2 linked regions of the Methylicorpusculum oleiharenae genome follow. Each later gene encodes a partner of the first gene's protein in a complex. Links are inferred from orthologs where the notes say so. Each region holds a gene or a part of one and is shown on either strand. Other genes may lie near its edges.

What was found. The genes of interacting proteins can lie anywhere in the genome.
Region 2: the proteins of dnaB (region 1) and dnaG are in contact, whole or in part, in a crystal structure (PDB 2R6A), measured with the Geobacillus stearothermophilus proteins. The link is inferred for Methylicorpusculum oleiharenae from one-to-one orthologs. Residues at the interface, in WP_033016901.1 of Geobacillus stearothermophilus: Ser13, Glu15, Ala16, Gln18, Glu91, Leu92, Asp94, Ala95, Val96, Pro97, Thr98, Ala99, Ala100, Asn101, Tyr104, Tyr105, Ile108; in WP_049624496.1 of Geobacillus stearothermophilus: Lys456, Leu457, Leu458, Pro459, Ala460, Asn463, Ala464, Leu467, Leu535, Leu536, Ile537, Ala538, Gln544, Glu545, Asp548, Tyr549, His552.

Annotation. Positions count from the first base shown.
Region 1 is NZ_WUTY02000001.1:2,086,820-2,092,192, reverse strand. Bases 1-2,969 are described here. They hold dnaB (replicative DNA helicase), read right to left. Parts: upstream 2,198-2,969; coding sequence 803-2,197; downstream 1-802. Other genes in these bases: GO003_RS09590 (DUF2452 domain-containing protein), read left to right, coding at 2,374-2,964; alr (alanine racemase), read right to left, coding at 1-787. In the rest of the region: GO003_RS09585 (hypothetical protein), read right to left, coding at 3,028-3,231; GO003_RS09580 (porin), read left to right, coding at 3,609-5,081; mazG (nucleoside triphosphate pyrophosphohydrolase), read right to left, coding at 5,263-5,373. UniProt on the Escherichia coli protein: The main replicative DNA helicase, it participates in initiation and elongation during chromosome replication. Travels ahead of the DNA replisome, separating dsDNA into templates for DNA synthesis.
Region 2 is NZ_WUTY02000001.1:1,106,587-1,109,523, forward strand. It holds dnaG (DNA primase), read left to right. Parts: upstream 1-570; coding sequence 571-2,304; downstream 2,305-2,937. Other genes in the region: GO003_RS05235 (GatB/YqeY domain-containing protein), read left to right, coding at 1-366; rpoD (RNA polymerase sigma factor RpoD), read left to right, coding at 2,389-2,937. UniProt on the Escherichia coli protein: RNA polymerase that catalyzes the synthesis of short RNA molecules used as primers for DNA polymerase during DNA replication.

The sequences.
Region 1 (5,373 bases):
GCTCGCACAGCCAAGTGCCGCCATAACCTACGGTATCGCCTTTTAAAATGGGTTTTACCGCAATCAGTCTTGAGTGCAGTTCCATGATGGGTTTAAGCCCAAGCTCTTCACCCGTGTTATCGGCAAAAGGTGAAACGCCGTATAACATAACGCCGGGTCTGACCCAATCGGCCAACGAGGCCTTCCAACCGATGATACCGGCCGAATTGGCAACACTTCGTGGGCCAGGAAAGTCTGCCACTGCGTCGTTAAAAAGTCTGATTTGCGCCATTGTCATACCATCTGACAAATCATCGGCGTTAGCCAAGTGCGTCATGAAATTGAATGGTTGCTTGATTACGGGGCACTGTAATAAACGCTGATAGACGACTTTGATTTCGTTGGGCTTAAATCCCAGCCGGTTCATGCCCGAATCGACTTTTATCCAGATAGCGATTTGTTCATGCGCCTGCTTTTTTTCAAAAATGTCAACCTGCCCCAAAGAATGTACGACAGCATCCAGATTGAAACGGATCAGACTGTCCAATTCTTCTTCACAGGTAAATCCTTCCAAAACAGCGATGCGTTGCTGTATACCCGCCTGTCTCAATCGAATTCCCTCATGGACTCTGGCGACGGCAAATCCATCCACAGGCTTGAGAGCCTGAGCAATGCGTAACATGCCATGGCCATAAGCATTCGCCTTGATCACCGCCATGATTTTGGCATGCGGGGCAAAGTGATGAACTTTCATTAGGTTATGTTCGACCGCATCAAGATTGATAACGGCATAAGCGGTAGGCGTCATAAAGAGAGGAAATGGTTATTCGTAGTCATTGTCACTGTAGCTGTGCCCTGCAAAATTCTCAAAGCGCGTGTACTGTCCCAAAAAGGTGAGCCTGACCGTTCCAATTGGACCGTTTCTTTGTTTACCGATAATAATCTCGGCAACACCTTTATCGGGCGAGTCGGGATTGTAGACTTCATCCCGGTAAACGAAAACAATGACGTCGGCATCCTGCTCGATACCGCCTGATTCTCGAAGATCCGACATCACCGGGCGTTTATTGGGACGTTGTTCCAGATTCCGGTTCAGCTGTGACAAGGCAATGACCGGCACGTTCAGTTCCTTGGCCAGAGCCTTGAGGCTTCGCGATATATCGGAAATTTGTTGCACGCGATTTTCACCGCTGGCAGGCGATTGCATCAATTGCAGATAATCCAGCACGATAAGACCCAACTGACCGTGTTCACGCATTAAGCGCCGAGCTCTTGAACGTACTTCAGTCGGCGTCAGTGCGGGCGTATCATCGATAAACAATTTGGTTTCCGCCAGCATATTAATCGCCGAGGTCAGACGCGGCCATTCATCATCATCCAGCTTACCCGTCCTGACCTTATGCTGATCAATACGGCCTAACGACGACATCATCCGCATGGCCAATGAGTCACCCGGCATTTCCATACTGAAAACTGCGACCGGTTTATCCCCTTTGATCGCAACGTTTTCAGCCATGTTCATGGCAATGGTAGTTTTCCCCATCGACGGCCGCCCTGCTACGATAATCAGATCAGAGGGCTGCAGACCTGAAGTCATTTCATCAAAATCGCTAAATCCCGTGCTGGCACCGGTGATTGAGCCCTCCTGCTCGTAAAGCAGTTCAATTTTATCGACTGCTTGCGCCAATAATGACTTAATTGCGGTAAAACCACCTTGTCCGCGCTGCCGCTGCTCGGCAATGTGAAACACCTGCCGTTCGGCATTCTCCAGCAATTCCGCCGTATCCCGGCCTTCGGTATTAAAAGCGGAATTGGAAATATCGGTACCGACATGAATCAACTGCCGGAGTATCGCTTTGTCCCTGACAATTTTGGCATATGCGACAATATTGGCAGCACTGGGCGTGTCTTTGGCCAGCGTCCCGAGATAAGCCAATCCGCCGACCGTTGTTAACTCGCCAATTGCTGACAAGGATTCGGATAGCGTGATGACATCAAAAGGCTCCTGCTTTTCAGCAAGCTGCTCTATCGTCTTAAAAATCAGGCGATGGTCCTTACGATAAAAATCGCTTTCAACTACTTTGTCAGCAATGGAATCCCAGGTCTGATTATCCAGCATCAAGCCGCCCAGCACTGATTGTTCGGCCTGTATAGAATGAGGCGAGACTTTCAGTGCCTCCATCTCATAATCACGATCGTAGGTATAGTCTTCAGACATTCAGATAAAGTATTGAAAAATTTTGCATTATAAACCCGGAAAAATCTTTTGATCCACGAAAAACACTAAAAGTACGCAAAAGTTCAACGAGATACCAACGGTAGACAAGGTAACGCCTTATTTGGGGTTTACGCCGGATGCTGATAGATTGTAAAGCAAAATTATTATGTGTGAAGATGGCCAAAAAAGTTAGATCGCCCAATCCCCAAGGCAAAGGTTTGTGTTCTGTAATCGACCGTTTGAACGATCTGCAGCAACACGTTAACGCGCCGCCAAAACCCATTACCCAGATAGCGTCGGAACTGTTTACCTCGCTTTTCATTCTGGAAAGCCGCATTCGCTTCAAACCGGTGCTGGACAGGAAATATTGGCTTTATAGAAAAGGTGATAACTACCACCTTTCATTGATTAGTCCAAAGGAATGGCATCAATCGCTTTCGGGCCATTATATCGGAGAATGCAGGCTTCACCCTGACTTAACCTGGTCTCTGGCACTGTCGGAAGAAACACAAAATAATCGTTTATTGATGGAAGAGATACATTTTCGCCGTCAGGCATTCGATAAAAAACTCAAATCCGCCGAACAACTCAATGAAACACTGCCCGTTTTTGTTAACGATTTCTCCTATCATTCCAGAGTTCTGGCGTCTGCATTAGCTTTTTCTCTGGCGTCGTCAATGAGACAAACCGATATTCTGGGTCTCAGCTTTGATCAGGCTCTCAAATTAGAATGCGGTCCGATCACCAAAACTCATGACGACGTTTAACCGGCAATTTGAGTGACACTGCATGCCTGGCAAGCCCGAGCATCGGATGACTTAAAAAAACAGTTACTTGAAATTTCTGACGAACACTTTAATAAACACCTTTACGGGGACAGGGTTTCCCAAAAGCTCATCGTAAAGCAGTTTGATATGATCAAAGCTTAAAAAGGCATAGACGCCATAGCCTTTGGTGCTAAAAAACTCTGCATTCAGCGATTCTATGAAATCCGACCATTCTACCGGGAATGATTGTAATGGATGCTCGCTCATGTTACGTACTCCACATTAGTTCTTGACTCGCATTAATTAATGCATTCCATGTGCCAAGAATAACTTCCCCTTCACAACCAGATCCTAACGAACATGAAGTCACACCATCACGTCAGAAAATGAAAGATGAGCAGGATGTGCTGAACAGCGTGAAGCGCATCGTTCGCGATTGATGCGCTTCTTAACTCAGCACATCCTACACTCTGTATTTTCAGAATAAACAGTCAGGAGTTGTATAAAAAAACATTCAAGCCAGATTTATTAACCAGGCCTTTCAACAATCCTAAAAACTGTAACAAAACTGTCACATTTCTGTCACAAAGCTGTCATTTTAAGCCTATAAGCTTGCTGCAATTTCTACTCTTATACAAGCTTACATGAAACTTACAAAAATGAAGTTGGCGATCATTTCAGTTCTGGGCTTCAGCCTTTCGACCAGTGCTTTAGCAATAGATCTTTATATGGACAGCGAAACCAAGCAGCTTTTTGCCGAAGACGGTCCTGGACGGGTTAAATTGGGCACGTTTGAAAAAGTAGAGGACAAAACCAAGCAAAATGAGGAAATTGCCGAGATTCGTAATGATCTGAAAAATAAGGAGCAAGAGTTTAAAGAATTGGAAGAGCACGTAGTCGCAGTCAGAGAAGCGAATGCTAAAAATGACGAAAAATGGTTTAACAAAATCAATCTAAGAGGCTATACCCAGCTTCGTTATAACCAAAAACTGACCGGTGACCGCACCGCAGGCGAGCCTGAGTTGCGTTCTAACGAAGGCGACAAATCGATCAAGGACAACAGCAATTTCTCGTTCCGGCGGGTTCGTTTGGTGTTCTCGGGCGACATCAACGAATATGTATCGCTGTATATACAACCGGATTTTGCGACTTCAACCGGTGGCAGTCAAAATTTTGCGCAGTTGCGTGACGCCTATGCTGACTTAGCCTTTGATAAAACGCATGAATACCGTATCCGTGCAGGTCAATCCAAAGTTCCGTTTGGCTGGGAAAACCTGCAGTCATCACAAAACAGGTTGTCCCTTGACCGGGCCGATGCGCTTAACAGTGCGGTACCCAGTGAGCGTGATTTAGGCTTGTTCGCCTACTGGTCTCCGACTCATGTGCAAAAGCTGTGGAAAGATTTAAGTCTGAAAGGTCTGAAAACGTCGGGTGACTATGGCGTATTAGGCTTCGGTGTCTATAACGGTCAAGGACTTAACAGAGATGAAACCAACGATGATCTGTACATGGTTGCCCATGCAACGTACCCGATCGAACTGGACTTTTTAGGTTCTGTATTTGAGGGACAGGTCGTGGAGGTTGGCGCGGATGCGATGTCTGGTAAATTCAATGTCTCTCCAGTCGATTACAGGACTTTCGACGGAATATCTAATAAAAAACCCTCTGCAGATGATAAAGGCAATAGCGAAGATAGAGCGGCGATTCATGCCATTTTGTTTCCACAGCCCTTTGGCTTACAGGCTGAATGGAACTGGGGTAAAGGCCCTACACTTAACGTAACTGACAACGTCATCGAGAGAAAATCCCTCAGAGGCGGCTATGTGCAAGCCATGTATAAAATCGATAAGATTCTGGGCTCACAAGGCACCTTAATTCCGTTCGTGAAATGGCAACATTACGACGGCCCGCATAAAGGTGCAGCAAATGCCGCTTATACGCATGTTGAAGAAATTGATTTTGGCTTTGAATGGCAAATGATGAAAGCGCTGGAACTGGTCATGACCTATACGATGATGGACAGAACCAATACCGTCGTAAGCACAAGCTCCTCTAGCGATTATCTGGGCCAAGCCTCAGGCGACCTGATCCGCACCCAGTTGCAATGGAACTATTAATTCGTAACTTTTCAGCATAGAAACAACGCTCCACGTAGGTTGCGGTTGGCGATAGCCAACCCAACATTTCAAGGCCGAAGCCTTAATTTGTTGGGTTGCGAAAAGCATGCAACCCAACCTACCCAATTTTTAACTCAGGTTTTGAACAACAAAAATCCTGAACCAAAAACCTTTAGCGTCTTTACTCTTTCTGCCCTTTGAGTAACCGCTTGGCTTCATTCCACAGTTCATCCAGCTCTGCGAGTTCGCAGTCCCGCATCCCGCGACCGGAAGCCAGCACTTGCTGCTCTAT
Region 2 (2,937 bases), 980 kb from region 1 along the record:
TTGATTATGGCTGCAATTAAGCAGCGCGAAGTTGATGAAAGAATAGAATTGGATGATGAGCAGGTTATTCTTGTGCTGGACAAGATGGTCAAGCAGAGAAGAGAGTCAATTCGACAATTTCGTGCCGCAGAAAGAATTGATCTTGCTGAAATTGAAGAGGCCGAAATTGTAGTCATACAAGACTATTTGCCTCAGGCCTTGACAGACGAAGAGATCGATTTAATGATTCGAGAGGAAGTCGAAGCACAAGGAGCGGTATCTATTAAAGATATGGGTAAAGTGATGAATGCTCTTAAGGAGAAGATGCAGGGACGTGCAGATATGGCTCAGGTAAGTATAAAAATAAAAAGTGTCTTGGCGGGATAGTTCCGCCATTCTTACCTCAGGCGGAGTTCCACATAACATATACACAATTTGCCAAGCTGAAAAGCCGGTCTTTTGCGGTTCGAAAATGGTTTGTATGCTTTATGGAATTCCATATTGTTACAGTGGCAGTTGGGCAAAGATCATGCGGTATTTGTGTCTGTTTATTCAGGGAAAGCCTCTTAACTCATTCGAGATATAAGGTGAATGATGTCGGGTAGGATACCTTCCTCGTTTATAAATGACCTTCTGGCGCGGGTTGATATCGTTGATTTGATTGACTCTCGTGTGCCTCTAAAAAAAACGGGGAGCAACTATGTTGCTCGCTGTCCCTTTCATACAGAAAAAACACCCAGCTTTTCAGTCAGTGCCAAAAAACAGTTCTTCCACTGTTTCGGCTGTGGCGCCAGCGGTAACGCGATAACTTTTCTGATGGATTACAATCACCTTGACTTTGTGGAGGCGGTTGAAGATCTTGCCGCATTCGCGGGCATCGAAGTGCAAAGAGAAAAGGATGTCGGCATTGAGCAGCCAGAAAAAAAAGATATCAGTCATCTCTATAATCTGATGGGCAGTGTGGCTGCTTTTTATGCCGAGCAACTGAAACAGAATCCCGAAGCAAAGAAAGCGGTTGAATACCTTAAGGTTCGGGGAGTCAGCGGCGAAATCGCCAAGTCGTTTATGTTGGGCTATGCTCCTGGTGACTGGAATTCATTGTCAGGCCGATACGATACGAAGGATCTCCTCGAAACAGGTATGCTGGTTGCTCGGGATGGGGGTGGGTCGTATGATCGTTTTCGCGGGCGAATCATGTTTCCCATCAGAAATAAACGGGGCAATGTGGTTGGCTTCGGTGCGCGGGTTTTAGATGATACATTGCCCAAATACTTGAATTCGCCTGAAACGTCCCTATTTAGTAAAAGTAATGAAGTTTATGGTCTATATGAGCTATTAAATGCCAAGCAAAAGCCGGAGCGCATATTGATAGTCGAAGGTTACATGGATGTGGTTGCTTTGGCTCAATTTGGTATTAATTACGCAGTTGCAGCGCTCGGTACGGCCATTTCCAAGGCGCATGTTGATCTTTTATTTCGCTTTTCCAAAGAAATTGTGTTTTGCCTAGATGGTGATTCGGCAGGGAGGCAAGCCGCATGGCGCGCCATGGAGTCGGTATTTTCCAGTGTCAAGGACGGTCGGATAGTGAAAATGATGCTGTTGCCGCATCAGCATGATCCTGATTCGTTGGTGCGTGAGGAAGGCGTTGATAAGTTCGAGCAAAGGATGGCTGGCGCGGCAACCTTGTCGGATTATTTTTTCGGGCAATTGACTGCTGATTTGGGGTTGGGGACAGTTGAAGGCCGAGCGCAACTGGTCGAAAAAGCCAAGCGATATCTAGAGTTGTTGCCTTATGGGGTGTTCAGGGAAATGATGTTTGCCAAGCTGGAAACAATGTCGGGTATGGGCTCGCTGGATGTTTTATCAAAAAAAGCTAAACTGAATTTCGGTCGACCGAGAAAAGGCACAGGACAAGTAATGCGCACTTCGCCGGCAAGGGTCGCGCTGGCCTTGCTGGTGCAAAATCCAGAATTAGCGGATTTGCTAGAGCAGGAGGATATGGATTGGAGTCATTTGGATTTTCCAGGTTGCGAGATTTTTCGAGAAATTATGTCCGTTATTCTCAGGCAGAATCCGCCCAATGCGTCCGTTCTTTTGGAGCAGCTAAGAGGGCATCCTGATGAAAAGCTCGTCAATAAGCTGGCCACGATGGAATTATTGGTCCCTGAGGATGGGGTAAAAGCCGAATTTTTGGGTGCGATTAAAGCAATAGTAAGTGGATCCAGAACGATCCGGATTGAAAAATTGATTGATAAGGAGCAAAGCGAAGGATTGGATGAGAGCGAGCGAACGTTGCTAAAAAAATTACTCTCCAGCTCAAATTAGCAATGTAAGCTTAACATAAGGATTTAGTTGTATTATAATTATCGGTTCAGCGGTGTTGAGCTGGATGTTTTCTGTGAGTAAAAGATGAACCAAGAACAGCAGCAATCCCAATTAAAACAATTGATAACTAAAGGCAAAGCGCAGGGCTACCTGACTTATGCCGAAGTGAATGATCATTTGCCTAGTGACATAGTCGATCCAGAGCAAATAGAAGATATCATTGGCATGATCAATGATATGGGGATACAGGTGTACGAGGTTGCGCCTGACGACGACTCATTGATCACTGACAGTGCGGTAACCGATGATGAAGATGACGATGAGGAAGTTGCGGCTCTAGCGTCGGTTGATAGTGAGTTCGGGCGAACAACTGATCCGGTCCGCATGTACATGCGTGAGATGGGTTCAGTGGAATTGTTAAGCCGGGAAGAAGAGCTGAAAATTGCCAAACGGATTGAGGATGGTCAGCAACAAGTTGTTAGAGCGATTGCCCGGTCATGCAAAGTGGTTGAGAGCTTTTTATCGTCTTTCGATTCTATAACGGATGAAGAAGGTGGTACTCGTTTGTCCGATTTAATCAGTGGTTTTGTTGATTTGAGCGAGCCTTCTGAGCAACTGTTGAGTAGCGCTGCT